One region of the Neorhizobium sp. DAR64860/K0K1 genome, then DNA from elsewhere that is predicted to be linked to it. Evidence: predicted binding sites of a transcription regulator. Region 1 holds the regulator's gene; each other region holds the start of a gene.
What was found. Region 1 encodes LexA, which represses DNA repair genes until DNA is damaged. Its sites were predicted from a motif close to TGTTCNNNNTGTGTTCNG; they were not measured.
Positions count from the first base shown of each region.

Region 2: the regulator LexA is predicted to act here: its motif matches at 3,397-3,414, upstream of dnaE (DNA polymerase III subunit alpha).
Region 3: the regulator LexA is predicted to act here: its motif matches at 3,601-3,618, upstream of ACQY1J_RS07445 (ATP-dependent helicase).
Region 4: the regulator LexA is predicted to act here: its motif matches at 2,596-2,613, upstream of ACQY1J_RS10950 (ATP-dependent helicase).

Region 1 covers NZ_CP191459.1:1,758,301-1,765,958, reverse strand. Annotated here, with positions in the region: gene gltA (citrate synthase) at 1-1,208, opposite strand, end outside; gene ACQY1J_RS13145 (ComEC/Rec2 family competence protein) at 1,502-4,051, shown strand; gene lexA (transcriptional repressor LexA) at 4,032-4,751, opposite strand; gene ACQY1J_RS13135 (VOC family protein) at 4,944-5,819, shown strand; gene kdsA (3-deoxy-8-phosphooctulonate synthase) at 5,824-6,669, shown strand; gene eno (phosphopyruvate hydratase) at 6,798-7,658, shown strand, end outside.
Region 2 covers NZ_CP191459.1:2,000,908-2,008,565, reverse strand. Annotated here, with positions in the region: gene proS (proline--tRNA ligase) at 1-1,055, shown strand, start outside; gene ACQY1J_RS14420 (lipoprotein-releasing ABC transporter permease subunit) at 1,163-2,470, shown strand; gene ACQY1J_RS14415 (ABC transporter ATP-binding protein) at 2,477-3,166, shown strand; gene dnaE (DNA polymerase III subunit alpha) at 3,682-7,173, shown strand; gene ACQY1J_RS14405 (L,D-transpeptidase family protein) at 7,195-7,658, opposite strand, start outside.
Region 3 covers NZ_CP191459.1:602,039-609,696, forward strand. Annotated here, with positions in the region: gene ACQY1J_RS07435 (DMT family transporter) at 1-551, opposite strand, end outside; gene ACQY1J_RS07440 (pentapeptide repeat-containing protein) at 723-1,463, opposite strand; gene ACQY1J_RS07445 (ATP-dependent helicase) at 1,516-3,585, opposite strand; gene ACQY1J_RS07450 (iron ABC transporter substrate-binding protein) at 3,807-4,757, shown strand; gene ACQY1J_RS07455 (ABC transporter permease) at 4,830-6,410, shown strand; gene ACQY1J_RS07460 (ABC transporter ATP-binding protein) at 6,407-7,468, shown strand; gene ACQY1J_RS07465 (DUF1328 domain-containing protein) at 7,569-7,658, shown strand, end outside.
Region 4 covers NZ_CP191459.1:1,300,097-1,307,754, forward strand. Annotated here, with positions in the region: gene ACQY1J_RS10950 (ATP-dependent helicase) at 1-2,556, opposite strand, end outside; gene ACQY1J_RS10955 (efflux RND transporter periplasmic adaptor subunit) at 2,775-3,953, shown strand; gene ACQY1J_RS10960 (efflux RND transporter permease subunit) at 3,950-7,135, shown strand; gene ACQY1J_RS10965 (PLP-dependent aminotransferase family protein) at 7,146-7,658, opposite strand, start outside.

The sequences.
Region 1 (7,658 bases):
TCTTCGATCATTTCGGCCCACTGGGCGATCCAGCCGACGGTACGCGCAAGCGCGAACAGAACGGTGAACATCGTCGTGGGGAAGCCCATCGCCTTCAAGGTGATGCCCGAATAGAAGTCGATGTTCGGGTACAGCTTCTTTTCGATGAAGTAGGGGTCCGTCAGAGCAATCTTCTCGAGTTCCATGGCGACCTGCAGAAGCGGATCGTCCTTGTGACCGAGTTCCGCCAGCACTTCATGCGTGGTCTTCTGCATGATCTTGGCGCGCGGATCGTAGTTCTTGTAGACGCGGTGACCAAAGCCCATCAGACGGAACGGATCGTTCTTGTCCTTGGCACGGGCGATGTATTCCGGGATCTTGTCGACGGTCCCGATCTCGGTCAGCATGTTGAGCGCTGCTTCGTTGGCGCCGCCGTGAGCGGGGCCCCAGAGGCAGGCAATGCCGGCAGCGATACAGGCGAACGGGTTTGCACCCGAGGAACCTGCGAGGCGAACCGTCGAGGTCGACGCGTTCTGTTCGTGATCCGCGTGCAAGATGAAGATGCGATCCATGGCGCGCGACAGGACCGGGTTGACCTTGTATTCTTCGCACGGCACGGCAAAGCACATGCGCAGGAAGTTGGAGGCGTAATCCAGGTCGTTCTGCGGATACACGAAGGGCTGGCCGATATGGTACTTGTACGCCATGGCGGCGAGCGTCGGCATCTTGGCGATCATGCGCAGCGACGCAACCATCCGCTGGTGCGGATCGGTGATGTCGGTGGAATCGTGATAGAAGGCCGAGAGAGCGCCCACGCAACCGCACATGACGGCCATAGGATGCGCATCGCGGCGGAAGCCGGTGAAGAAGCGGCTCATCTGCTCGTGGACCATGGTGTGCATGGTTACGCGATGATCGAAGTCCTTCTTCTGGGCAGCCGTCGGCAGTTCTCCATAGAGAAGCAGATAGCAGGTTTCAAGAAAGTCACCCTGTTCAGCAAGCTGCTCGATCGGGTAGCCGCGGTGCAGGAGAACACCCTTGTCGCCGTCGATATAGGTGATCTTGGATTCACAGGATGCAGTCGACGTGAAGCCGGGGTCGTAGGTGAAGGCACCGGTTTGCTTGTACAGGGCTGCGATATCGATAACATCCGGCCCAATGGTGCCCGATCGCACCGAGAGGTCGACTGTCTTATCACCAAGTACGAGATTTGCGCTTTGTTCCGTCATTCTGATCCTCCAACCTGTTGGCGGCATGGCGCCCAGAAAGCGCCATAAGAGTTAAGCGTCGCAAGTTAGCTATATGATCCTAAAGGTGATGCCAAGCGCTCCTGCGACATTTTGTGCAGCGCGAAAATAATTTAGGCAGGCCACGTTTAAAAGATGCCCAACCTCATGGTGTAAGAGGCCGTAACGTGAAGGAAAACCGCAGCTTGGCGAATGTGTTGACGAGGAGAATATAAACGCGCAGGTTGCGTTTATCAATCACCGTCTCTGCAGCGGAGCCGGCGGGATAAACCATCATGGCGAATGGCGGAGCGATTTTTGAGGCAGCCAGCAGCAAGCCGATGATGCTTGCTTCGACACCCCACGCAATCGCACTCTGGACGCCCGAATCGGCATCGCAGACAATGCCCGCGGAAGTCAGGAATGATGGTCGAAACGACCATCATTCCGAGGATGTTTTCCTGGGATACGTGGTCAGAGACCGGCCCGTTTCCAAATGGCTGTGCACGTCGTTGAGCGAGGAGCTTTCCCACGGTCATGTGTTCCTCTTCCTGCCTGTCTTGCTAGGCGCCGGCGCTGCGACCTGGTTCGCACTTCCTTGGACGCCATCGCCATTCATTCTCGCAACCATGCTTGCGATCTCGATGGTGACCGCAGGGCTGACACGGTATCGCGCGCATCCACTGTCTCGTGCCAACCTTGTACTCTGCCTGCTTCTCTCCGGTTCTGCGCTGGCAGCGCTCGAAACCTGGCGGTGTTCGACGGTCGTGCTCGATTCGCCCGTCACGACGACCATCAGCGGGATTGTCGAACGACGCGAAGCCGATGCACAGCGCCGCTGGCGCTATATCCTCAGGATCGAGCAGACATCTGAGCCCTCGCTTTCACGACCGCCACAGCGCGTCTCGGTTCTTGCCAGAAGCCAACACGACCCTGCAGACATCGGAGAGCGCGTTTCCGGCCGTGCCCGTCTGTCGCCACCCTCTGGCCCGGCGCTTCCCGGATTGAACGATTTCGCCTTCTCCTCCTACTTCGATCAAATCGGGGCCGTTGGCTTCTTTTACGGCGCGCCTAGCGTACAACTGGCGATCGATGACCAACCCGGGTTATGGTCGGACATGCAGCGAGGGCTTTTTGCGCTTCGCAGCGCAATCGGCAATCGCATCCGCGATACGGTCAAGGGGGATGCGGGCGCTTTTGCTGCCGCAATCGTGACCGACGAGCGCCGTGCAATTTCCCGTGAGACGACCGAGGCGCTTCGTCTGTCCGGACTGGCCCATATCGTCGCGATCTCAGGCCTCAACATGGCGCTGGCAGCCGGTATCTTCTTCGTCGGCGTTCGCTCCGTCCTGTCGCTGTTTCCAGGCTTTGCGCAGGCCTATCCGATCAAGAAGTTTGCCGCGTTCGGTGCGCTTGTCATGGCGACCGCCTATTACCTGATTTCCGGGTTCGGGGTTTCCGCCGAGCGGGCCTATATCATGATGGCGGTGATGCTGGTCGCCGTGCTCGTCGATCGACCCTCCATCAGCCTTCGCAACGTCGCCCTTTCGGCAATCATCATCCTCGCCATCTCGCCGTCGGAGATTTTGGGTCCGAGTTTCCAGATGTCGTTTGCGGCAACCGCGGCACTGGTGGCAGGGTTCGCCCTCTGGACGCGATATTTCGCGAAAGGTAAGGAGGATACAAAAGGTAGCAACCGGTGGATAACGGGTGTCGCGGCGACGTTCCATTTCATTGCCGGGATCGTGGTGACGTCGCTGATCGGCAGTACTTCGACGTCGATCTATTCGATCGAGCATTTCCACCATCTGACCACCTACGGCCTCGCGGCCAATCTCGCGGCCATGCCGATCATTTCCTTCGTGGTGATGCCGGCAGGGCTTGTTGGCATGTTGCTGATGCCGTTCGGGCTGGATGCTCCCTTTCTGTTCATCATGGGCGAGGGGCTGCGGATCGTCATTCGCATTGCCGAGATCGTTGCCGCATGGGGCGGCGATATTGCCATCGGCCGGCAGAACCCTCTTTTCCTGCCGCTGGCGACGGCAGGCTTTCTGCTTCTGACGCTGCTGCGCACGCCGCTGAGGCTGACAGGCGCGCTGTTCATGGCGGTGGCTTTGCTCTTTGCGGTCCGCTCAGGCTCGGCGCCGAGGCCTGATATCGTCATATCCGAAGACGGCGCGTCAGTGGGACTGATCCAGGATGACAAGATCACCCTCAATCGAACCCGGCCGCCGGGATTTATCTACGATCAATGGCGGCGAGCGCTGGTGCTTGAGACCGGAGAACAACCGCTCGCCTTGCCGGTTCTTGCCTCTTCGGAACCAGCGCGAGGTGCCAGCCTTGCGAAAAGTGATGACAGACGACCTAGACCACATTCGCGACCGGATTTGACGCGCCGGGAAATCGAATATGTCAGGGGCTTTCTTCAAGCATTCACGCCCGGACGATTTGCCTGTCTGCCGAAAATCCTGTGCGCGGCGCAGACTGCTCAGGACATCCGGATCGTCACTGTCGAAGACAACCGATACACCGATCTTGCCTGCGATTTCGGTCGGATCATCGTCTCGCCCGGCGCACGCTTCGATACTTGCCGCTCCGGCGCCTTGCTTCTCAGCGGGCGGACGTTGCGCCGGACTGGCGCACTGGAAATCACCATTATTCCGAACGCGACAGCGCCAGACATCAAGATTACGGCGGCGATGCGAGACAGCGCACAGACCTCAAGCCGTCCGTGGACCGTCCACCGGTTCTATGACTGGCGAACGCGACAATTCGACTTTGGCATCCCGGAGGCTGTTGCTGCGCATCTCCGGGATAACAGCGTTCTTAATGATAGCGGCGAATAAGGCCGACAAGCTTGCCCTGGACCTTCACCCGGTCGGGCGGGAAGATGCGGGTCTCGTAAGCGGGGTTCGCCGCTTCCAGCGCGATCGATGCACCCTTGCGGCGGAACCGCTTCAGGGTCGCTTCTTCCTCATCGACCAGGGCAACGATGATATCGCCCGGACTTGCGGTGCTGGCATTCTTGATGATGACGGTATCACCATCGAGGATGCCGGCATCGATCATCGAATCGCCCTTCACTTCGAGCGCGTAATGATCGCCGGAACCCAGCATCTCGATCGGAACGGCGATGTCGTGGGTGTTGTTCTGGATCGCGGAGATCGGCACGCCGGCAGCGATTCGACCCATGACCGGAATGTTTGTCGAGAACGGATTGTCCGCCATGACCGGCGCCGGCTTCTGAGCGACGACCGGTTGCGTTTTGCCGAGGCTTCCCTCGATGACACTGGGAGAAAATCCCCGTCGCGGATGAAGGTTCGCCACATAGGCGTCAGGCAGCTTGATCACTTCGAGCGCGCGTGCTCTGTTCGGCAGACGGCGAATAAAGCCACGCTCCTCGAGCGCGGTGATCAGCCTATGGATGCCGGACTTCGATGCAAGGTCGAGAGCGTCCTTCATTTCGTCAAACGACGGCGGCACGCCTGATTCTTTCATCCGCTCGTGGATGAACAGAAGTAACTCCTGTTGCTTGCGTGTCAGCATGGACGGGACCCTCAGAATTGGAAACAAATGCAGAACGGACGCTATATGTTCTATCTGTGTTCCGCAAGCCCCAAATTTCTGCTCAAGAATAGTCTCATTTCAGCGTTCGATCACGTATTCAGTTCGTGCGCAGCACTTGCCGAGTTTCCCGCGATAGCCAATGTTCTGCGGAATAAGACTTTGGGGGTGTAAGTGGGTAACAAGTCAGTCGATCATTTGGTTCTGCCCGTTGCAGATCTGGCGTCAGCGCGGGGGAGGTTGACCGCTCTCGGCTTTACTGTGGCACCTGAAGGTGTTCACCCTTTCGGCACAGCCAATGCCTGCATATTCTTCGCGGATGGCTCGTACCTCGAGCCACTGGCCATTGTTAACCGTCGGCAAGCCTCGCTTGCGGCAAAACGAGGCAACGTGTTCACCGATCGCGACATCCGCTTTCGCGGCCAGCGGAAAAGGGAAGGTCTATCGGCGGTGGTCGTCGGGACGCAGGATGCATCGGCCGATCATAGCCGTTTTGTGGACGGGCACATGTCTGCGGGCGAGATGCTTCAGTTCTCCCGCCCGATGCAGTTGCCCGATGGTGGGGAGAGCGAAGTCTCATTCCGTCTGGCGTTCGCGGCAGTCCCCGAGGTCGATGACATCTTGCTGTTTTCCTGCCAGCGCATGGCCGCATTACCGGCAGATCGCGGTGGTCTTGATGAGCACGCAAACGCCGTTACAGGCCTTCGAGAGATCGTCTTTTCTGCAGATGACCCGCTGGAGTTTCTGCCGCTTTTCGAAACCGTGTTCGAGACTCAGCCCGAGCAAGGGAAAGACGGTCTGCGGATCGAAGCTGCCAATGCCAGCATCCGCATTCAATCCAACGACACGTTCAGCGACGAGTTCCGGTCTTCGATGAAGCCCTTGTTATCGTCGCGCCTCGCTGCGCGCGGGATCATCTTTAAGACCACCGATCTCGCCGTGACAGAGATCACCCTTGCTGCTAATGACGTCGCATTCATCCGCAGGGATGGCCGCGTGATCGTGTCGGCAGCCCCGGGGCAAGGTGTGGTTTTCGGTTTCGAGGAATAGTGAAATGACAGTCTCCGCCAATTCTGAAGTGTCCGTGGGCGAGGGGAGTTCGAAAGTCGTTTTTTCCAACACGGCAAAGCTCTCGCTGATTGCCGGTCCCTGTCAGATGGAAAGCCGTGATCACGCCTTCATGATCGCGGGTACGCTTGTCGAACTCTGCAAGAAGCTCGGCATCGGCCTCGTCTACAAATCCTCCTTCGACAAGGCCAACCGCACGTCGATCTCCGGCAAGCGCGGCATCGGCTTGGACAACGCGATGGCAATCTTTGCCGATCTCAAGAAGGAATACGGCTTTCCGGTTCTGACCGACATCCACACGGAAGAGCAGTGCGGCCTCGTGGCCAATACGATCGATATCCTGCAGATCCCCGCCTTCCTGTCGCGCCAGACCGACTTGCTCGTCGCGGCCGCAAAGACGGGTTGCGCCATCAACGTGAAGAAGGGCCAGTTCCTGGCGCCCTGGGACATGAAGAACGTTCAGGCGAAGTTCCTCGAAAGCGGCAATCCGAATGTGATGCTGTGCGAGCGCGGCGCCTCGTTCGGCTATAATACGCTTGTCTCCGACATGCGTTCGCTGCCGATCATGGCGTCTCTCGGAAGCCCTGTCATCTTCGATGCGACCCATTCCGTTCAGCAGCCGGGCGGCCAGGGCGGTTCTTCCGGCGGCCAGCGCGAATTTGTCGAAACGCTGGCGCGGGCAGCCGTCGCCGTCGGCGTTGCTGGCGTCTTTATCGAGACCCACGAAGACCCTGACAACGCACCGTCCGACGGTCCGAATATGGTCCACCTGAAGGACATGCCGCGGCTTCTGGAAAAGCTGCTGGCCTTCGACGCCATCGCAAAAGGCTGACGGCGTCGAAAAACCGCCGAATTGACTGGATTGTAATCCGCGTGTCATCGACGATCGCACAATGTCGATGACACGCCTGTTCGCTGAGCCTGCGAATTCAGGCTCGCACATCAACCGAGGAGAGACCCTTGACCGCCATTACCGACATCATCGCTCGCGAAATTCTGGACAGCCGTGGCAACCCGACCGTCGAGGTGGATGTTTATCTGGAAGACGGCTCGATGGGCCGCGCCGCCGTTCCGTCGGGCGCCTCCACGGGCGCGCATGAAGCCGTCGAACTTCGCGATGGTGGCAAGCGCTATGGTGGCAAGGGCGTCGAAAAGGCTGTCGAAGCCGTCAACACCGAGATCTTCGACGCGATCGGCGGCTTCGATGCCGAAAGCCAGATCCACATCGACAAGACCCTGATCGCGCTCGACGGCACCCCGAACAAATCGCGCCTGGGTGCAAACGCCATTCTCGGCGTTTCGCTTGCCGTTGCCAAGGCCGCCGCCGAATTGTCCGGCCTGCCGCTCTATCGCTATATCGGCGGCGCCTCCGCCCATCTTCTGCCGGTCCCGATGATGAACATCATCAATGGCGGCGCTCACGCCGACAACCCGATCGATTTCCAGGAATTCATGATCATGCCCGTCGGCGCTGAGACGCTGAAGGATGCCGTGCGCATGGGTGCAGAAATCTTTCACGTCCTCAAGAAGGAACTGGCAGCGCAGGGCCACAACACCAATGTCGGCGACGAAGGCGGTTTCGCGCCGGGCCTGAAGAGCGCGCCGGAAGCCCTCGACTTCATCATGAAGTCGGTCGAAAAGGCCGGCTACCGGCCGGGCGATGACGTCCACCTGGCGCTTGATTGCGCAGCCACCGAGTTCTTCAAGAACGGCAAGTACGAGCTGGAAGGCGAAGGCCGTTCGCTCGAGCCGGAAGCAATGGCCGATTACCTGGCAGAACTTGCCGGCAAGTACCCGATCATCTCGATCGAAGACGGCATG
Region 2 (7,658 bases), 240 kb from region 1:
GCAAGGAAATGCTGCGCATCAAGGACCGCCAGGAGCGGCCGATGCTCTACGGACCGACGAACGAGGAAATGATCACGGATATCTTCCGGTCCTACGTCAAGTCCTACAAGAGCTTGCCGCTCAACCTCTATCATATCCAGCTGAAGTTCCGCGACGAGATCCGTCCGCGTTTCGGCACCATGCGTTCGCGCGAATTCCTGATGAAGGATGCCTATTCCTTCGATCTCAACAAGGAAGACGCCGTCCATTCGTATAACAAGATGTTCGCGGCCTATCTGCGCACCTTCGATCGTTTGGGACTGCGCGCCATTCCTATGCGTGCCGATACCGGCCCGATCGGCGGCAACCACAGCCACGAGTTCATCATCCTTGCCGAAACCGGTGAGTCGGAAGTGTTTTCGCACCGCGACTTCGTCAATTTCGACATTCCCGGCGAAGACACCGATTTCGACGATGTCGCCGGCATGCAGGCGATCTTTGACAAGTGGACATCGGTCTACGCCGCGACGTCCGAAATGCACGACGAATCGGCCTTCGATCAGATCCCGGATGCCGATCGCCTCTCTGCCCGCGGCATCGAAGTCGGCCATATCTTCTATTTCGGCACGAAATATTCCGAGCCGATGGGCGCAAAGGTGCAGGGCCCTGATGGCAAGGAACATCTTGTCCACATGGGATCCTACGGCATCGGGCCGACACGCCTTGTTCCCGCCATCATCGAAGCATCGCATGACGATAACGGAATCATCTGGCCGGCATCCGTTGCGCCGTTCGATGTCGTGGTGATCAACATGAAGCCCGGTGACGAGGCATGCGATCGTCTGTCGGAAGATCTCTACGCAAAGCTCAACAAGGCCGGCAAGGACGTGCTGCTTGACGATACCGACGAACGCGCCGGCACCAAGTTCGCGACAGCGGATCTGATCGGTGTTCCGGTACAGATAATCGTCGGTCCGCGCTCCGCCGCCAACGGCGAGGTCGAGGTCAAGGACCGCAAGTCCGCAGCCCGGGACGTCATGACGCTCGAAGCGGCGCTCAACCGCGTCGCCGGATGATCGGACACCGACGTCTCGCCGGGCCAGTCTGACGACAGGCTAGGCAGGCATATCTGATACAGCAGCGCGGGAAGCCTCCCGCGCGCTCCATGTGTAAGGAAGCGTGAATGGCGAGCATCGCGACGAGTGGTGAACCAGAGAAGGTCGACAAGTCTCCGCGGGCTGGCGCTTTCTCGTCGTTCGAGCGAATGGTCGCCTGGCGCTACCTGCGCTCGCGCCGCAAGGAAGCCTTCATCTCGGTCATCGCGGGCTTTTCTTTCGTCGGCATCATGCTTGGCGTCGCGACACTGATCATCGTGATGGCGGTCATGAACGGCTTTCGCACCGAGCTCATTTCCCGCATTCTCGGCATCAACGGCCACATGGTGATCCAGCCGATCGACCAGCCGTTCACCGATTACGCCGAACTGACCAAGAAATTCGCTGCCGTTCCCGGCGTCAAGATGGCCCTGCCGCTTGTCGAGGGGCAGACGCTGGCATCCGGCAAGGGTGGCGCCGGTTCCGGCGCTCTTGTGCGCGGCGTACGGCCGGAAGACCTTGAGAAGGTCACGGAAGTTGCTGGTAATATCAAGCAGGGCGATATCGTCGGCTTCGCGTCGGGGCAGGGCGTTCTTGTCGGCTCCAGGCTTGCCTCGCAGCTCGGCATTTCGGCCGGCGACCAGATCACGCTGATTTCGCCCGAAGGCGACGTGACACCGATGGGTGTCAATCCGCGCGTTAAATCCTATCCCGTGTCCGGCGTTTTCGAGATCGGCATGTCGGAATACGACGCGACGATCATCTACATGCCGCTTGAGGAATTGCAGCTCTATTTCAATGCCGAAGGGCTGGTGCAGTCGATCGAACTGTTCATCGATCACCCCGACAATGTCGAGGACATGCGTCCGCTGGTGGAGCAGGCTGCCGGTCGCCAGATTTTCATCACCGACTGGCGTCAGCGCAACCAGACCTTCTTCTCGGCGCTTCAGGTTGAACGCAACGTGATGTTCATGATCCTGACGCTGATCGTGCTGGTCGCGGCACTGAACATCATCTCGGGCCTGATCATGCTGGTGAAGGACAAGGGCTCCGATATCGCAATCCTGCGCACGATGGGCGCGAGTTCCGGCGCCATCATGCGGATCTTCTTCATGACGGGTGCTGCTATCGGCATCGTTGGCACGTTTGCCGGCGTCGCGCTCGGCGTTATCGTCTGCCTCAACATCGAATCGATCCGACAGTTCTTCTCCTGGGTCTCGGGCACCATCCTGTTTGATCCGGAGCTCTATTTCCTCAGCCAGCTTCCGGCCGAAATGAGTTTTGGCGAGACCTTCTCGGTCGTCATCATGGCGCTGGTCCTGTCCTTCTTCGCCACCATTTTCCCGGCATGGAGAGCATCGAAGCTCGATCCTGTCCAGGCCCTCCGATACGAATAGGTCTCCATGGCTGTCCCGCGTAAAACCGTCCTCAATCTCTCAGGCGTCGAACGTCACTACGGCCAGGGGGAGACGAGCCTGTCGATCCTCAACGGGGCAGACTTCTCGCTCGTGAGCGGCGAGATCGTGGCGCTCGTCGCCCCGTCCGGTACCGGCAAATCGACGCTCTTGCATCTGGCAGGCCTGCTTGAACATCCGGACGCTGGCGATGTGACGATCGGCGGTCGGGCCTGCAACGGTTTGTCGGATGAAGAGCGCACCTCGATCCGTCGCTCCGACATCGGCTTCGTTTACCAGTTTCACCATCTGCTGCCGGAATTCACGGCGATCGAGAACATCATGATGCCGCAGCTGATTGGCGGCCTTTCAAAGGGGGAAGCGCGCGAACGCGCGGGCCAGCTTCTCGATTACATGCGAATCGGTCATCGCGGCGAACACCGCCCGTCGGAACTGTCGGGTGGCGAACAGCAGCGCGTGGCGATTGCCCGTGCGGTGGCCAACGCGCCCCGCCTTTTGCTGGCCGACGAACCGACCGGCAATCTCGACCCGAAGACTGCATCCTACGTGTTCGAAGCGCTGGAGGCGCTGGTGCGCCAGTCAGGGCTTGCTGCACTGATTGCCACCCACAATCATGATCTCGCTGCCCGCATGGATCGTCGCGTCACGATCGAGGGCGGCAAAGTCGTCGAGTTCTAGCGAACGCACTGATCCCCAAAGCGTGCCCCTAATCCGATAGTGTCCATCGTCACATCCTCGAAGGGGCGTGCGATGGACACTGCTGCCATGGAATGACGTCACGTCAGCGATCCGCAGCGATGGCTGGCGTTTGGCTGCCGACCGCGTGCGTCGGCCGGCAACGGCTTGGTCCTATGGAGCGCTGGTTACCTCCAGCCAGCAAGCAGCATTAACCATCGGTCAGAATCTTCTATTCCCGTTTTGTTCTACTATTGACGTTGGCACGAAAAGAGAACAAAGTGCCAACATAAACGAACACGGGAGACGACGATGACTGACCTTCTTCGTGATATTGCCGCATTCGCCTCCATTGCAACTTTCGTTGCCAGCTTGTCGATGATCATGCTGGTGATGTGAGCCGGTCCGTGCTCGCCCAGCCGGCGGGCGCAAGCGGAAAGAGGTTGAGAAGACCATTCTTGACTCGACTCTGAAGCCCCCGCGCCGGACAATGACCCGATTCAAGGAATGGGTATCAGATGGCGGACGCAGCGACTTTACAATCGGAATCGGAGGATTTGGGAGCGACGCCACAGTTCGTGCATCTGCGCGTCCATTCCGCCTATTCGCTTCTGGAAGGTGCGCTGCCGCTTAAGAAAATCCTCTCCAAGGCCATCGCGGACAATCAGCCCGCGATCGCCGTCACCGATACCAACAATCTCTTCGTCGCGCTGGAATTCGCCCAGAAATCCATCGGTGATGGCATTCAGCCGATCATCGGTTGCCAGCTGTCGATTGACATGGAGGATCAGCCAGACGATCGCCGCAACGGCCATTTGGCGAAGCTGCCGGCAATCGTTGTGCTCGCCGCCAATGCCAAGGGATACGAGCGGCTGGTGGATCTCGTCAGCCGCGCCTATCTCGATGGAGAAGGGCAGGCGGCAACGCATATCTGCCGCGCCTGGCTGGAAGATGGCGGCACCGAAGGACTGATCGCGCTGACAGGTGCTGCCGGTGGCCCTGTCGACGTGGCAATGAAGGATGGCAACACCGTACTCGCAAAGGCGCGCCTCCTGTCATTGAAGCAGGCCTTTGGCGATCGGCTCTATATTGAACTGCAGCGTCACGGCACTTACGACCGCCGTCATGAGCAGCGGATGATCGATCTTGCCTACGACCAGGATGTGCCGCTGGTCGCGACCAATGAGGCCTTCTTCCCAGGTCAGTCCGATTACGACGCCCATGATGCCCTGATGGCCGTCGCGCACAATGCGATCGTATCCGACGATACCCGTTTCCGTTTGACGCCCGACCATTACCTGAAGAGCCGTGCCGAAATGGCAAAGCTGTTCGCCGATCTGCCGGAAGCGCTCGATAACACGGTCGAGATCGCCAAGCGCTGCTCGTTCATCCTGAAGACCCGCAGCCCGATCCTGCCGCGCTTCACCGGCGCCACCGACGATCCGGCAGAAGCGGAGCGCGCCGAAACGGCGGAGCTGCGCCGTCAGTCGGTCGAAGGCCTCGAGAACCGGATGGCCGAACTCGGTATCACCGCGGGCTTCACCGAGCAGGATTATCGCGAACGGCTCGATTTCGAGCTCGGCGTCATCGAGAAGATGAAGTTTCCGGGCTACTTCCTGATCGTTGCCGACTTCATCAAATGGGCAAAGCTGCAGAACATCCCGGTCGGTCCGGGTCGCGGTTCCGGTGCAGGCTCGCTGGTTGCCTATGCGCTCACGATCACCGACGTCGATCCGCTGCGCTTCTCGCTGCTGTTCGAACGCTTCCTCAATCCCGACCGCGTCTCGATGCCCGACTTCGACATCGACTTCTGCCAGGATCGCCGCGAAGAAGTGATCCGCTACGTGCAGCGCAAATATGGCCGCGAGCAGGTGGCGCAGATCATCACCTTCGGTTCGCTGCAGGCCCGCGCAGCACTGCGCGACGTCGGCCGCGTTCTCGAAATGCCCTATGGCCAGGTCGATCGCATCTGCAAACTGGTGCCCAACAACCCGGCCAATCCGACCACCTTGGCAAAGGCGATCGAGGAAGAGCCGAAGTTTCAGGAAGAGGTCGACAAGGAGCCGGTCGTTGGCCGTCTTCTCGATATCGCCCAGAAGATCGAAGGTCTCTACCGCCACGCCTCGACCCACGCCGCCGGTATCGTCATCGGTGACCGCCCGCTGTCGAAGCTGGTGCCGATGTACCGCGACCCGCGCTCCGACATGCCGGTCACCCAGTTCAACATGAAATGGGTCGAGCAGGCCGGTCTGGTCAAGTTCGACTTTCTCGGACTGAAGACGCTGACGGTTCTGAAAACCGCGGTCGAATTCTGCAAGAAGCGCGATATCGTTGTGGATCTCGCCAAGATCCCGCTCGATGACGAACTGACCTACCAGATGCTGTCACGCGGCGAGACCGTCGGCGTGTTCCAGGTGGAAAGCGCCGGCATGCGCAAGGCGCTGATCGGCATGAAGCCGGACTGTATCGAGGACATTATTGCGCTGGTGGCGCTTTATCGTCCGGGTCCGATGGAAAACATCCCGACCTACAACGCCCGCAAGCATGGCGAGGAAGAAATCGAATCGGTCCATCCGTCGATCGATTATCTGCTTAAGGAAACCCAGGGCGTTATCGTTTACCAGGAACAGGTGATGCAGATCGCCCAGGTCCTGTCGGGCTATTCGCTCGGCGAAGCCGACCTTCTGCGCCGTGCCATGGGCAAGAAGATCAAGGCCGAGATGGACCAGCAGAGCGAACGCTTTGTCAGTGGTGCCATCAAGAACGGCGTGTCGAAGCCACAGGCGAAGAACATCTTCGAACTGCTGGCGAAGTTCGCCAACTACGGCTTCAACAAATCCCACGCCGCCGCCTACGCCATCGTCTCCTACCAGACGGCCTATATGAAGGCGCATTACCCGGTCGAGTTCCTCGCCGCGTCGATGACCTACGATATGGCGAACACTGAAAAGCTGAACGATTTCCGCGAAGACGCGGGCCGGCTCGGCATCAAGGTCATTCCGCCATCGGTTCAGACCTCGTTCCGCCGCTTCGAGACAGGTGACAACCGCATCTATTACGCGCTCGCCGCCATCAAGGGCGTCGGCGAAAACGCCGTCGATCACATCGTCGAAGTCCGCGGCGACACGCCCTTCGCGTCGATCGAGGATTTCTGCCTGCGCATCGACCCAAAGCAGATCAACCGCCGCGTCTTTGAAAGCCTCAACGCCGCTGGCGCCTTCGATTGCTTCGGCTTCGATCGGGCGCAGCTCAGCGCCGGTATGGACCGCGTCATCGGCTATGCCCAGCGCGCCCAGGAGGAGAAGGTCTCCGGTCAGTCCGATTTCTTCGGCTCGGGTGCGGCAAGCGGTCCGGAAAAACTCGTGCTTCCAACCTTCAATCCGTGGATGCCGTCTGAAATGCTGATGCGGGAGTATCAGGTGCTCGGCTTCTACCTGTCGGCCCATCCGCTCGATACCTACGGTGCGGTGCTCGACAAGATGCGCGTCCAGACCTTCGCCGACTTCTCGACGGCTGTGAGGGCAGGCGCCACGGCCGGACGTCTTGCCGGGACCGTCACCGGTCGCCAGGAACGCAAGACGCGCACCGGCAACAAGATGGGCATCGTCATGTTTTCCGATTCCACCGGTCAGTTTGAGGCGGTGCTGTTTTCCGAAGCGCTTGCTCAGTACCGCGATCTGCTTGAGCCCGGAAAATCGCTTGTCATCACCGTTCAGGCCGACGAGCGTCCGGAAGGCATTGGCCTGCGGATCCAGACGGTGCAGTCGTTGGAGGAACAGTCGGTCCGCATGCAGAAGGCGCTGCGGGTCTTCGTGCGCGACTCAGGGCCGCTGAAGACGGTCGCCCGGCATCTTAATGCCCGCGGCGATGGCCTCGTCTCGTTTATCGTCATCAAGGATGATGGCAAGCGCGAGATCGAGGTGGAACTGACGGAACGGTATCGTATCTCGCCGGAAATCGCCGCCGCTCTGAAGGCGGCGCCCGGTGTGCTGGATGTGGAACTGGTCTAACCGACCGCGGTGGCGTTGGCCTCAGTAGAGGCCGACGCCGCCTTGGTAACGGATGATGCTGCGCTTGGCGCGCGGCTCGGCGGCAGGCGTTGAGCCGATATCCTGAACCGCCACCATCTCGCTTTTCGACGACTTGGTCAGCGTGACGAAATCGGTGCCCTTGCCGGTCTCCGGTCCAAGCGATTTGTCGTTGATCGTGACAGACGTCCCATCCGCCATCAGCGTCTCGATCCTGTCGCGCACGTCCTGCGAAATCTCGATGCGGTCGAGTGCGGCTTTCGCGGCACCCGGCAGTTTCGCATCGGCCGCCATGGTGATCCCCAGCCGCTTCATCGTCGCGTCGGACAGCACGTTCGGCAGCGTCACCGCATGCCAATCGGCTGATTCGATCGAGCGATCGATCTTGTCGACAGTGAAGAGATGCGTGCCGAGGGCCACTTCCGGCGCCTTGATGCCGACAGGGGCCTCAAACAGCGGTTCGAAAT
Region 3 (7,658 bases), 1.2 Mb from region 1:
GCCGGGATCAGCCCGATGATCGACTGGATGATCAGCATCCAGAAGATGATCTTGGTGGCGCTGTCGGTGCGCGTCAGGAGCTTGGTGGTGATGAAGGAGATGGCGAAGAAGAAGGCAGCGCCCAGCACGATCAGGTGGCCGGGGTTGAGCGGGGCGGCGCCTGGCCGCAGGATCAGAAGCACGCCGGCGAGCCCGAAGCCGATCGCCGCACCCTTGCGCCATGTCAGCTTCTCCCCGAGGAAAGCCGCTGCCATCAGCGCCGCCCAGATCGGGGCGGTGAATTCGATGGCGATCACCTGCGCGAGCGGGATCAGCGTCAGGCCCATCAGCCAGGCGAACTGGCCGATATAGTGGGCGACGTTGCGGCCGATATGGGCCGGCAGGATGGTCGTGCGCATGGCTTTGAAGCCACCCTCACGAAACACCAGCGGCAAAAGCATGAAGAAGGCGATGATCGAGCGCATTTCCATCACCTGGAAGACGTCGATCTCGCGGGTGATGATCCGGCCGGAAATCGCCATCAGCAGCAGCAGGCTGATCGACGTCAGCATCCACGCTGCAGCCTTCTTCGTCGACGGGGCCGGCTGGGCTGACGACGTCGCCCGCGAGGCCCTTGCCGATTGATTGCTGTCCACTTCAGTCTCCTTCGACGCAGAACGGTCGCTCTAATGCTTTTTCGGTTTGAAAGGAAAGCCTTTCCGCCCACCGGTTGTGTCTGCTGCTTATCCCGACGTCAGAATTCCCATCGAGCGGAGCAGGTTTTCGTGCTGGTCGCGGCTGACAGTCATGCCCTTGAACGACGCCATGGCTGCAAGATCCATCTCATCGAAGGTCGCCTGCGAGAGGTTGGCGAAATCCAGGGTCGCGCCGGTGAAATCGATATTGTTGAGGCTCGATCCCATCAGGCTGACGCGGCTGAGATTGCTGTCGACAAACGAGCAGTCTCTGAGATCGCAGCTCTCGAACCGGCTCTCTTCGTAGCTTGAGGCCGCAAACACCGCGTATTGCAGCTTGCAACGCTGTAAGACGACGCCGCCAAACATCATGCGCTTGCTGATCTTGCGATGAACCTCGGCATCGAACTGCAGACCGACAGCCGACGAGTCGGTGATCTCGAGCAGGAAGGCTTCGCTTTTGACGATGCGGTTGTTGGAAAGGTTGCAGGCCTTAAACTTCGCCTCGTTGAGGTCGCAGTAATTCCACGCAGATCCTGCCTGCGTTTCGCGATCGACGAAGATGCAGTTGAAAAACTCGGCTTCCTTGAAGGAGCAGTTGGAAAAGCTGCAGCTGATGAATTCGCATTCCCTGATCTTCGCGCCATCGAAGATGCAATCGTTGAACCGGCAATCCGAAAATTTCGATTCGGACGTGATGAAATCGGACAGGTCTTCGGATGCAAATCGGAGGCCGATGACCGGCTCCTTCATCGAGAATGCGGTTTCAAGCGACGATATTTCCAACACGCAATCTCCATTGTCAGGCAGCTTGCCTATACGTTCGCGCAACTTGTGACGGTCAGCGCCACATGCCGCGCATTCTTGCGGTTACGTCGATGCGGATCTGGTGGCGGGCTTGGCGTTCGGCTTCGGTCATTTGCGCCACCACCGGCCAGGCGGTGCTTTCGAAGAACTGCAGCAGCGTTGCCGGGATAAAGCGGGAGCGTGAGGCGTAGACGTGCCTGTCGCCTTGGGAATGCTGGCCGTGGGTAAAGAAACGCTGCGGCGTGATCAGGTGAAGGTGATCCTTCGCGCGCGTCATCGCCACGTAGAGCAGCCGCCGTTCCTCCTCGATTTCGGCTGTCGTGCCGGTGCCGAGATCGGAGGGAATGCAGCCGTCGACACAGTTGAGCAGGAAAACCGAGCGCCATTCCTGGCCCTTGGCGGAGTGGATTGTCGAAAGGATCAGGTAATCCTCGTCCAGCAGCGGCACGCCGGCCTGGTCGCTGGTGGCATCCGGCGGATCGAGCGTCAGTTCGGTGAGGAAGCGTTCGCGCGACGCGTAGCCGGAAGCGATCTGCTCCAGTTGCAGAAGGTCGGCCTTGCGGGTGTCGGCATCTTCGTGGATGCGGCTAAGATGCGGTTCGTACCATTGGCGGGCGAGCCCGATTTCGGAAGGCCAGCCTTCGCTTTTCCTGACGGCGCCGAGCATCTCGACAAAGGCCGGCCAGTCTTCGCCGGACCTTGGAGGCGAGGGAATTTCCTGCAGTGCGGCCAGCGGTTCCGGATCGGCCGCGATCGCATCGAGGATCTTCGCCGCCGTTTGCGGGCCGATGCCTGGAATGAGCTGCAGAAGCCGAAAACCCGCAACCCGGTCGCGCGGGTTCTGGGCAAAGCGCAAAGCCGCCAGCATGTCCTTGACATGGGCGCTATCGAGGAATTTCAGGCCGCCGAACTTGACGAAGGGAATGTTGCGGCGGGTCAGTTCCACTTCCAGCGGGCCGGAATGGTGCGAGGCACGAAACAGCACGGCCTGCTGTTTCAGCAGCATGCCGGTTTCGCGGTTCTCGAGGATCTTTTCCACGATATAGCTCGCCTGTTCGGTCTCGTCCTTGACGGTGACCAGACGCGGCCGCTCCTCCGACTGGCGGTCAGTCCAGAGGTTTTTCGTAAACCGCTCGCGAGCAAGTTCGATGACGCCGTTGGCCGCTGCCAGAATGGTGGTGGTCGAGCGGTAGTTGCGGTCGAGCGTGACGATGTTGGCGGGCGGATCGAAGGTCGCGGGGAAATCGAGGATGTTGCGGATCGTGGCGGCGCGGAACGAGTAGATCGACTGGGCGTCGTCGCCCACCACCGTCAGGCCCCGGCCGCCGGGCTTCATTGCCATCAGGATCGAGGATTGCAGCCGGTTGGTGTCCTGGTACTCGTCGACCATGACGTGATCGAATCGCTCGCCGACATCCTGTGCGATCAGCGGCTCGCTCATCATCTGCGCCCAGTAGAGCAGAAGATCATCGTAATCGAGCACGTTCTGCGCCTGCTTGGCGTCCACATAGGACGCAAACAGGTCGCGCAGCTGTGGTTCCCAGGCAAGGCACCAGGGGAAGGAGGTCTTCAGCACCTCGTCCAGCGGCGTCTCGGAATTGACGGCGCGCGAATAGATGGCAAGGCAGGTGCCCTTGGTCGGAAACCGGCTTTCCATCTTGGAGAAGCCGAGCTCGTGGCGAACGAGGTTCATCAGGTCGGCGGAATCCTCACGGTCGTGGATGGTGAATTCCTGGTCGAGGCCGATCTGTTCGGCATAGATCCGCAACAGCCTTGCGCCGATGCCGTGAAACGTGCCGGCCCAGGCGAGCGCATCGGTCATGACGCCGGACTTTGCACCCATCACTTCACGGCAGATGCGCTGGACGCGGCGGCCCATTTCGGAGGCCGCACGGCGGGAAAACGTCATCAGCAGCAGGCGGCGCGGATCGGCGCCCGACACGATCAGGTGGGCGACGCGATGGGCAAGCGTGTTGGTCTTGCCGGAGCCTGCGCCTGCAATCACCAGAAGCGGTCCCGCCGCGCCGCCATCCGGCACGTCCGAACCATGTTCGACCGCGCGGCGCTGGGCCTCGTTCAATTTTTCCAGATAAGCAACCGACATTCAGCTTCCGAGGCATGTTCTTGATGTGTTCGTTTCAGCTCTACCTGATTCGCCGGCATTTGCCGCAATCGGTCTCCATCCCCGTTCGATTCTTAAACTTGACTACGCAGGTCGGCTTTGGCTATCGATGCGATGACGCTTATAAATTGGAGGCAAACTTGAAAATTCTGTCTGCTCTTTCGGCCGGAGCTTCGCTCGCCGTTTCGCTACTCGCTCTGTCCATGCCGGCCAACGCGCAGGTCGCCGACAGCCTGACGATCTACAACGCCCAGCACGAGGGCCTGACCAAGGAATGGGTCGAGGGCTTCAAGGAAGAGACCGGCATCGTCATTACGGTGCGCAACGGATCCGACCTCGAAATGGCAAACCAGATTGTGCAGGAAGGCGCCAACTCGCCGGCCGACCTGTTTCTGACGGAAAATTCGCCGGCCATGGCGCTTGTCGATGGCAAGGGGCTGTTTGAGCCTGTCGACAAGGCAACGCTTGATCTCGTTCCCGAGCAGTTCCGCCCGGCCAACGGTCACTGGACCGGAATTGCCGCGCGCTCCACCGTGTTTGCCTATGACAAGACCAAGCTCACCGAGGACAAGCTGCCGAAATCGATGCTCGATCTCGCCAAGCCCGAATGGAAGGGCCGTTGGGCCGCATCTCCGTCGGGTGCCGATTTCCAGGCGATCGTCGGCGCGTTTCTGCAGCTGAAGGGTGAGCCGGAAACCGCTGCCTGGCTGAAGGGCATGAAAGAGAACTTCACTGCCGTGCGTGGCAATTCCACCGCCATGAAGGCCGTCAATGCGGGCCAGTTCGAAGGCGCGCTGATCTATCACTACTACTATTTCGGCGATCAGGCGAAGACCGGCGAAAACAGCAAGAACGTTGCGCTGCATTACTTCAAGAACCAGGATCCGGGCGCCTTCGTGTCGATCTCCGGCGGTGGCATTCTGGCCTCTTCCAAGCACAAGGAGCAGGCGCAGGCATTTCTGAAATGGCTTGCCGGCAAGGGCGGCCAGAAGATTCTGCGTGACGGCACCTCGTTCGAATACGCCGTCGGCAAGGACGAGGCTTCCAACAAGGCGCTCGTTCCGATTGCCGACCTTCAGGCGCCGAAGGTCGAGCCTTCGAGCCTCAACAATGCCAAGGTCACCGACATGATGACAGCCGCCGGCATTCTCTAAACACCATCGAATCCTGTTGCGCACGGACATCGCAGGGCGTACCTGCGATGTCTCTTCTTTCTTGAGCACGCGATGACGTTTACCACCGAGAGCATGGTTGCCAGCCGGCCGCGCCGGAAGCCTGCGGGGAAACCCCTTGCCGGATCGTCTTGGACGCTGGCAATCGCCGTTGCGATTGCCGCCCTGACGCTGACGCCGCTCGGGTTCGTGTTCTGGGCAACGGTTGCGACCGGCTGGGAAACGGCATCGCAGCTGATCTTCCGTTCCCGTGTCGGCGACCTCCTGTTCAATACCGTTGCGCTGATCGTCTTCACGGTGCCGATCGCGCTGGTTCTTGCAACGGCGCTTGCCTGGCTGACGGAGCGCACCGACCTGCCGGGTGCAAAGCTATGGGCCTGGCTTGCCATCGTGCCGCTCGCCATTCCCGCTTTCGTGCAGTCCTATGCCTGGATCGGTATGTGGCCGCGGCTGAACGGGCTTGGAGCGGGCGTCGCGATCTCGGTCGTGACCTACTTTCCCTTCGTCTACCTTCCCGTGTCGGCGGCCCTTCGGCTGATCGATCCGGCACTGGAGGATCAGGCGGCCTCTCTCGGTCTTTCGCCCGCTGCTGTCATGCGGCGTGTTGTGTTGCCGCAACTCAGACTGTCACTGTGTGGCGGGGCGCTGCTGATCAGCCTGCATCTCCTGTCGGAATACGGGCTCTATGCGATGATCCGGTTCGACACATTCACGACGGCAATTCTTGACCAGTTCCAGTCCACCTACAACGGCGTTGCAGCGCATATGCTGGCGCTGGTGCTGGTGGCCTGCTGCTTCGTGCTGATCGGCGTCGATGCCGCTGTGCGGGGCCGCCGTCGCTATGCCCGGCTGGGCTCGGGCGTTGCCCGCCATCCGGTGCGCGCCTCGCTTGGCGTCTGGCGATATCCCTGCCTGCTGCTGCCGGTCGTGACTACTGCGGTTTCGCTTGGCGTGCCGGTGCTGACGCTCGGGCGCTGGCTGATCGCCGGTGGTGCTGATATCTGGCAATTCAGCGAGATCGGGTTGGCCCTTTCCCAGACGCTGACGATCTGCGTGATCGGCGGTGTGGCGACGGCTGCTGCCGCCGTGCCGATCGCCTGGCTTTCGGTGCGCCGCCCGACGCGTTCCAGTCGGTTTCTCGAAGGCTGCTATTATCTCGCAAGCTCGATGCCGGGCGTGGTTGTCGCGCTCGCTCTGGTGACGATCTCGATCCGGGTGATGCTGCCGCTTTACCAGACGGTGGCGACGATCGTCATCGCTTACGTCATCATGTTTCTGCCGCGGGCGCTGGTCAGCCTGCGCGCCAGCATCGCGCAGGTGCCGGCAGAGCTGGAACAGGCGGCCGAAAGTCTCGGACGTTCGCCCGCGCGGGCGCTCTGGTCCACCACAGTGCGGCTGGCGGCGCCCGGCGCTGCATCTGCCATGGCGCTTTCCTCGCTCGGCATCATGAACGAGCTGACCGCGACCCAGATGCTTGCGCCCAACGGCACGCGCACGCTTGCCATGGCATTCTGGGCGCTGACCAGCGAGATCGACTATGCGGGAGCCGCACCCTATGCGCTGCTGATGATCCTGTTTTCGCTTCCGCTCACCCTTCTCCTTCACCACCAGTCAAAAAAGATCGCCGGGCGATGACGCTGCTTACCCTTTCCTCCGTTGCCAAGAGCTACGGTTCCGTCGCAGCCGTTGCCGGTGTCGACCTTGCAGCCCAAAGCGGAAGCCGCACGGCCATCGTCGGCCCTTCCGGCTGCGGCAAGACCACTCTGCTACGGCTGATCGCCGGGTTCGAGGTTCCTGACGCCGGCTCGATCACGCTTGGCGGCGAGATCATGTCCAATGCGGACGCGCATGTCGCTGCCTACCGACGTAATATCGGCATCGTGGCGCAGGACGGCTGCCTGTTTCCGCATCTCTCGGTGCTCGACAATATCGGTTTCGGCATGGATGCGGATCGCACGGCCAAACTGGCAAGGGCTGCGGAACTGATGGAAATGGTCGGACTTGACGGGGCGATGCTTGCCCGCAAGCCGGATCAGCTCTCCGGCGGCCAGCAGCAGCGTGTGGCGCTGGCAAGGGCGCTTGCCCGCAGGCCACGGCTGATGCTGCTGGACGAACCCTTCTCGGCGCTCGACATGGGCCTGAGGACCGCCACCCGAAAGGCTGTGGCCGACGTACTGTCGGCTGCCGGCGTCACCACCATTCTCGTGACCCATGACCAGGCGGAAGCGCTTGCCTTCGCCGATGAGCTGGTCGTGATGCGGGCGGGAAAATTCGCCCAGGTCGGCACGCCGCGCGAGGTCTATCTGAAACCCGTCGACCGGGCGACGGCCACCTTTCTCGGAGAAGCGGTCGTGCTGCCGGCCATGGTGAGCGACGGGATAGCCGACAGCCCGATCGGCCGGCTAGAGGTTGCGGACGTCACCTATCGCGGCCGGGCGCAGATCATGATCCGGCCTGAGCAGTTTACCGTCAGCCGGATCGAATACGCGCCGGACAACGGGGTCTCGGCTGTGGTCAGCGACGTGGTTTTCTGCGGGCCATCGCTTGATGCGAGGATAACACTCGCCGGAGACGGTATCGCCGAGGGCGAGATTTCCTTCCGCCTGGATATCCCCGGCCGCGAGCTGCTTGCGTCAGGCGACCGGGTGTCGATCGGCATCTCGGGACGAGTGCATCTGCTTGCCGACGCGTAGTTCACATTTTTGCCGGAATATTTCTTCGCGGCCATCACGGCGCTGGAACCTGGAACCTTTTGTCACGTTGTTCCCGCATCAAATATGAAGGAATAATACCATGTTGAAATGGGCTCTCATCTTTCTCGTCATCTCCGTGATTTCAGGCTTCCTCGGCTTCTCCGGCGTCTCCTCTGCCACCGCGGGCATC
Region 4 (7,658 bases), 460 kb from region 1:
CCCGTCCAGCACCCGCTTTTGCCCTGCCTTGTCGAACTCGATCGTCAGCTTGTTGCCTTCGATCGCGGTGACGTTGCCGTTGCCGAACTTGATGTGGAAGACGCGGTCGCCGACTGTGAATTTTGAGGGCGTGTCGGTTGTCGACTTGGCGACCAGCTCGCCGTCGATCGTGCGGCCGCGGGGGCCGCTTTCGCCGTAGCCGATGCGTTCCACGGCGTGGCCGGAGCGGCTGCCCCAGTTGTCGCGGGTGGCATCTGTCTTGTTGGCCTGGGCGCGTTTCCAGCCGGGCGTCGAATAGGAGTTGCCGGCGAAGGCATCTGCCTTGTCGAAGCGCGACTGGCCATAGCCGCCGCGGCCGCCATAGCCACCGAAGCTTGAGGATTCCGATGCCGCGACATCGACGTGGCTCGGCGGCAGTTCATCAAGGAAGCGCGAGGGCATTGTGGATTGCCACAGGCCGTGAATACGCCGGTTGGAGACGAACCAGATGTGGCAGCGGCGTTTTGCGCGGGTGATGCCGACATAGGCGAGGCGACGTTCCTCCTCCAGCCCGGAACGGCCGCCTTCGTCCAGCGCGCGCTGGTGCGGGAACAGGCCTTCCTCCCAGCCGGGCAGGAACACGGTCTCGAATTCCAGACCCTTGGCCGAGTGGAGCGTCATGATCGAGACGGCATCGAGGTTCTCGTTGGTCTCGGCATCCATGACGAGCGAGACGTGCTCTAGGAAGCCGCGCATGCTCTCGAACTGCTCCATCGAGCGGATCAGTTCCTTGAGGTTTTCCAGCCGCCCCGGCGCTTCGGCGGTCTTGTCGTTCTTCCACATGTCGGTATAGCCCGACTCTTCGAGGATCTGCTCGGCCAGTTCCGTATGCGGCACGGTTTCGAGACGTGCCTGCCAGTTGCGGAAATTCTGCACGACGTCGAACAGGGCCTTGCGGGCCTTCGGCTTCAGCTCGTCGGTCTCGATCATTTCGCTTGCGGCCTGAAGCATGGGCACATCGCGGGCGCGGGCGCTGTCATGCAGGTAGCGGATCGTGGTGTCGCCGAGGCCGCGCTTCGGCGTGTTGACGATGCGCTCGAAGGCCAGGTCGTCAGCCGGCTGGCAGACCATGCGGAAATAGGCCATCGCATCGCGGATCTCGAGCCGCTCGTAAAAGCGCGGGCCACCGATGACGCGGTAGTTGAGACCGAGCGTCACGAACCGGTCTTCGAACTCGCGCATCTGGAACGAGGCGCGCACCAGGATCGCCATGTCGTTCAGCGCGTGTTTCTTGGAATCGCTGCGACCATCGCCGCGCTGCAGCCGCTCGATCTCCTCACCGACGGCACGGGCTTCCTCTTCGCTATCCCAGGCGGCGTGGACGATCACCTTTTCGTCCTCGGGATCGACCCGGTCGGTAAACAGCGTCTTGCCGAGGCGTCCTTCGTTATGGGCGATCAGATGGCCGGCAGCGCCGAGGATATGCTCTGTCGAGCGGTAGTTGCGCTCGAGCTTGATGACCTTGGCGCCCGGGAAATCCTTGTCGAAGCGAAGGATGTTTTCCACTTCGGCGCCGCGCCAGCCATAGATCGACTGGTCGTCGTCGCCGACGCAGCAGACGTTTTGCGGCACATCCTTCGGACGCTGAGCGAGCAGACGCAGCCACATATACTGGGCCGTATTGGTGTCCTGATACTCGTCGACGAGGATATAGCGGAACCGCTGATGGTATTCCTTTAAGAGATCCGGTGCCTTGCGGAACAGGGCGATCGGGTGCAGCAGAAGGTCGCCGAAATCGCAGGCGTTGAGCGTGCGCAGGCGGGCCTGATAGGCGGCATAGAGTTCGCGGCCCTTGCCGTTGGCAAAAGCTCGGGCGTCGCCTTCCGGAATGTCGGGCGGCAACAGGCCCTTGTTCTTCCAGCCATCGATCATGCCGGCGAACTGCTTGGCCGGCCAGCGCTTGTCGTCCAGACCTTCCGCCTGGATGAGCTGCTTGATCAGGCGCACGACGTCGTCGGTGTCTAAGATGGTGAAATCGGATCGCAGGCCGACCAGCTCCGAATGGCGCCGCAGCAGTTTGACGCCGATCGAGTGAAACGTGCCCAGCCACGGCATGCCTTCGACGGCGCCGCCGACGAGAACGCCGATGCGCTCCTTCATCTCGCGCGCCGCCTTGTTGGTAAAGGTCACGGCGAGAATCTGGCTCGGATAGGCGCGGCCAGTCTCCAGCAGGTGAGCGATACGGGTGGTCAACACGCGCGTCTTGCCGGTTCCGGCGCCCGCCAGAACCAGAACGGGACCATCCAAGGTCTCGACCGCTTCGCGCTGTTCCGGGTTAAGGCCGGTCATATAGTCGGGTGAGGGCCGGTTGCCACCGCGCGCCGCCATGGCCCGCGCCGCGATCCCCAGACCACCGGAGGCGCCGCCGGCACCACCAGCAGGAACGGCAGCCGAACCATGGTTACCAGCCGATGCCGGCACCGGGCGCTGGTCCGATTGGTCTTCGCCTCGCGCCTTGCGGGGGGCGGGCTTCGGCTCCTCATCGAAGAAAGGGATGTCGTCGTAACTGTTACTCATCCGGCCAATGTAGTGATTCGGGCTCGAAAGACCAGCCGATGTTCTCTTTTCATTCCTATGTTTCCCCTAGGAATTGTCCGGATCCGTGTCGTTGAAGCTCTGACACATCCGTGAAATCGCGTGATGTTACAAAACAGTAAGGTAGGTTCCTCGACCTTGCCAGTTGGGCGCGAAACGGGGATACTTGCACCACTTATCGATAGACTTGCGAGGAATGAATGCGGATCTGGAACCAGCTTCTGATGTCGGTTGCGGTACTGCTCGGAGGGCTCTGTCTCTGGGTCTACCTGTCGGCAGATGCCGGGCGGTCACTGATTTCGATGGGCGTTCCCGCAGGCATGGTGACTTCCATCAATCCTGATGTCGCCGAGCCGGCGGCCGCAACGGTTGCGGGCGCACCGGCTTCGTCATCGCGCGGCGGGCAGCGGGGCGGCGGTGAGAGCCAGGTGGTGTTGGTTGCAACCAGACCCGTCGGAACCGGTGTGGTCAACGACAGACTGTCGGCGATCGGTGACGGCGAGGCGATCCAGTCGGTTATCGTGATGCCGCAGGCGACGGGCACCGTAAACGAGATCCTCGTCAAATCCGGCGACATGGTCAAAAAGGGCCAGATTCTTGCGCAGCTCGATGACGACGAGCAGATCATCCTGCGCGATCAGGCGCAGGTCGTGCTGCGCAGTGCCCGCGAGAAATCCGATACCTACCGGAACCTCAAGAGCTTTTCCCGCCTCGACGTGCTCGACGCGCAGATCGCATCCGAAACGGCGCAGCTGACGGTCACCAACGCCGAACTGGCGCTGAAGCGTCGCTCGGTCGTTGCGCCAATCGATGGGATCGTCGGCATCGTCGCGGTCAATATCGGTGACAACGTCACGACCGCGAGCAATATCGTGACGATCGACAACCGTACCAAGCTGCTGGTGGATTTCTGGGCGCCGGAGCGTTTCGCGGTTCAGGTCAAGCCTGGCATGCCGGTCGAGGCCGCCTCCGTCTCGCGTCCAGGCCGCACCTTCGAGGGTTCGGTCGAGGCCGTCGACAACAGGGTCGATCCTGCAAGCCGTACGATCCGCATTCGTGCCAGAATTCCCAATGTTGATGACGAACTCCGCGCCGGCATGTCTTTCGGCGTGACGATGCGGTTTCCGGGCGAGACCTTTCCAAGCGTCGATCCGCTTGCAGTCCAGTGGGATGCGAAAGGCTCGTTCGTCTGGCATATCGTCGATCACAAATCGGTCAAGGAGCGGGTGAGGGTCATCCAGCGCAATCCCGATGCGATCCTCGTCTCGGCCAATCTGAAGGATGGCGATGTCGTGGCAACCGAAGGGTTGCAACGGGTCCGGGAAAATGGTGCCGTCCGCATCGCCGGTGAAAAGCCGCCGGAGGTCGCCAGCCGATGAGCAGCAGCCACAGCGGTAACGCCAATAACAACGGGTCGTCCGGCCAGTCTTCCGGAAAGCAGAACAGCTTTACCGCGCTTTTTGTGCGGCGGCCGGTCCTTGCCGCGGTTCTCAACACGCTTCTTGTCGTCGCAGGCCTTGCCGCTCTTGCCGGCGTCGAGGTGCGCGAGTTGCCGGATGTGGACCAGCCGGTCATCACCATCCGCACCACCTATGACGGCGCTTCTGCCCAGACGATGGACCAGGAGGTGACCGATATCATCGAGGGCGCGGTTGCCCGGGTCGCCGGCCTCAAGGCCGTTTCGTCGGAATCGCAGTTCGGCCAGAGCCGTGTCACGCTGGAATTCAACGACACCGCCGATCTTGCGGTGGCCGCCAACGACGTGCGCGATGCGCTTGGTCGTGTCACCGGCCAGTTGCCTGACGACGTGGACGAACCGCGCATCATCAAGGCCGATTCCGACAGCCAGCCGATCATGCGGCTTGCCGTTACGTCCAACTCGTTGTCGATGGAAGACCTGACGCTTCTCGTCGATAACGAGGTGTCCGACCGGCTTGCGTCGGTTGACGGCGTCGCTGACGTGGAACTCTACGGCGACCAGGAAAAGGTCTTCCGCGTCGACGTGAACCAGACGGCGCTTGCCAGTCGTGGGCTGACGATTGCAGACCTCTCCGAGGCGCTATCGACGGCTGCGCTCGACGTGCCCGCCGGGTCGCTGGAATCCTCGACGCAGGACATTGTCGTGCGCGCGACGGCGAGCCTGACCAAGCCCGAAGATTTCGAAAACGTCATGCTGGGCAACAATGTCCGGCTGCGCGATGTGGCAACCGTGATGCTGGGGCCGGACGACGGCACGACGGCGTTGCGATCGAACGGCGTTCCGGGCGTTGGTCTCGGCGTGCTGCGCCAGGCGCAATCGAACACGCTCAGCATTTCGGAAGGTGTACGGGCCGCCGTCGCCGATCTTCAGAAGACGCTGCCCGAGGGCACGCGCATTGCCATCACCAGTGACGATGCGGTCTTCATCGAAGGCGCGCTGCACGAGGTCGAGATCGCGCTGGCGCTCTCAGGCACGATCGTCATTGCCGTCATCTATCTCTTCCTGCGCGACTGGAAGGCGACGCTGATCCCGGCGCTGACCATGCCGGTGGCGCTGATCGGTACGCTGGTCGCAATCTATGCCGTCGGGTTCTCGATCAATATTCTGACGCTTCTTGCAATCGTTCTTGCGACCGGCCTTGTGGTGGATGACGCGATCGTCGTTCTCGAAAATATCGTGAGGCGACGATCCGAGGGGATGGGTCCGCGCGCGGCCGCCGTGATCGGCACGCAGGAGGTTTTCTTCGCGGTGCTGGCGACGACCGCCACGCTTGCCGCCGTGTTTATTCCGCTGTCCTTCCTGCCCGGCCAGATGGGTGGCCTGTTCCGCGAGTTCGGTTTCGTTCTGGCGTTTGCCGTCGCGCTGTCTTCGGTCACGGCGCTGACGCTTTGCCCGATGCTTGCGTCGCGCATGCTGACCAAGCCGATACAGGAAAAGAACGACGGCCTGCTTGGCCGGTTCGGAACGCTGTTTGCCAATTTCTACCGGGTGACGCTGCATGCCTGCCTTGGCGCGCCGGCGATCGTAATCGTCTTCGCGCTGCTGTTCGGCGGTGCCGGCTATATGGCCTTCAAGACGGTCAAGAGCGAACTTACCCCGCCGGAAGACCGGGCCATGGTCATGCTGCGGGCGACGGCGCCCGAAGGCATCAGCCTGCAATATATGCGCGACAAGCTGCAGCAGATCGAAGAGAAACTGCAGCCGCTCGTGGCGTCCGGCGAGATCCAGAACATCTATTCGATCTCGGGGCAGGGTGGCGCCACCAATAACGGCTTCATGGTTCTGACCCTCGCGCCTTGGTCCGAGCGGGAGCGCAGCCAGGCCGATATCGTCCGAGATATCAACGCGGCCACCGCGACCGTGCCCTCGCTTCGCGCCTTCGCGACGCAGCAGAACAGTCTGCGTATCCGCGGTGCCGGCAACGGGTTGCAGATGGCGATGGTCGGCACCAATCATGAAGAGCTGACGGCCGCCGCACTGAAACTGGTGGACCAGCTTCGCGCGAGCGGATTGTTCGATACGCCGCGCCTCAACAACGAGCCCACCCAAGCCCAGATCTTCGTGTCGGTGAACCGTGAGCGGGCATCGGATCTCGGAATCGACATCACCAATCTCGGCACGTCGCTGCAGTCTCTTCTCGAAGGCCGATCTGTGGTGGACGTGTTTGTCGACGGCGAGGCGACGCCGGTCAAGCTGACATCGACGACGCGTCCGATCGATGACCCGACGGATCTTGAGAACATTTTTCTGAAGGCCAAGGATGGCCGCATGGTGCCGCTCTCCACCGTCGCGACGCTCGAGGAACGGGCCGTGGCGCCGAGGCTCAACCGCGAACAGCGGCTTGCGGCAGTCTCCTTCTCGGCCAGCCTCAAGGACGGTGTCTCGCTCGGTCAGGCGGTCCAGGCGGCGACCGAGCTTGCGCAGCCGCTCCTGCCAGCTGGATCACGTCTGATACCGTTGGCAGAGGCTGCGACACTCAAGGAAAACTCGAGCGGCATGGCGCTGACATTCGGCTTTGCGATCGCCATCATCTTCCTGGTGCTTGCGGCGCAGTTCGAAAGCGTCCTGTCTTCGATCATCATCATGTCCACCGTGCCGCTGGGGCTTGCCTGCGCTGCCTTCGCCTTGGTGCTGACCGGCTCCAGTCTCAACGTCTACAGCCAGATCGGGCTTGTGCTGCTTGTCGGGGTCATGGCGAAAAACGGCATTCTGATTGTCGAGTTCGCCAACCATCTGCGCAACGAGGGCGCGTCTTGCCGCGAGGCGATCGAACGGGCGTGCGCGATCCGTCTTCGACCGGTGATGATGACGATGATCGCGACCGTGATCGGCGGCGTGCCTCTGGTTCTTGCCAAGGGCGCCGGTGCCGAAGCCCGTATCGCGCTCGGCTGGGTGATCGTCGGTGGCCTCGGCATGGCAACCATGGTGACGCTCTATATCACCCCTGTCGCATACTTGTTGATCGCCCGCTTCTCCAAGCCACAGGTGCACGAGGAACAGCGGCTGCAGGACGAGCTGGAAAGCGCCCACAAGGGACGCGCCAACGATACGAAAGAGCAGCAGTTGATGGCAGCCGAGTAAGGGCTTGCCTTCAGGCCGCGTTTTCGGGGTTTCGCATGTCGGCGAAAATCTGCTTCAGGACGTCGTAGATCCGGCCATCGAGCGATTGCGACACGTTGAAGCGCATGTAACCGGTCGCTGATTGCGACGGGCTGAAGACATTGCCCGGAGCAAGCACGATGTTGTGCTTCAGTGCCGCCCGCGCGACGTCGGCGGAATCGAGACCGTCCTGCAGCTGGCACCACAGAAACATGCCGGCCTGCGGCTCGATCCAAGGCACGATGCCGATGGCCTTCAGCCGTCCCGATACCTCGACCCTTGCGCCGGCGAGGCGGCCCCTTATCGTGTCCAGATGCTTTCGGTAGCTGGCATCGCTCAGCGCCTGATAGACCAGTTCGGACGCAAGCGATGGCCCGCCGAACGAGGTCGCGATCTTGAGGTCGGTCAGGCCCTCGATCCAGTCTCGCTTCGTGGCGATGAACCCGCAGCGGACCGAGGCGGATAGCGTTTTCGAAAAGCTGCCGATATGAATGACCCGGTCCAG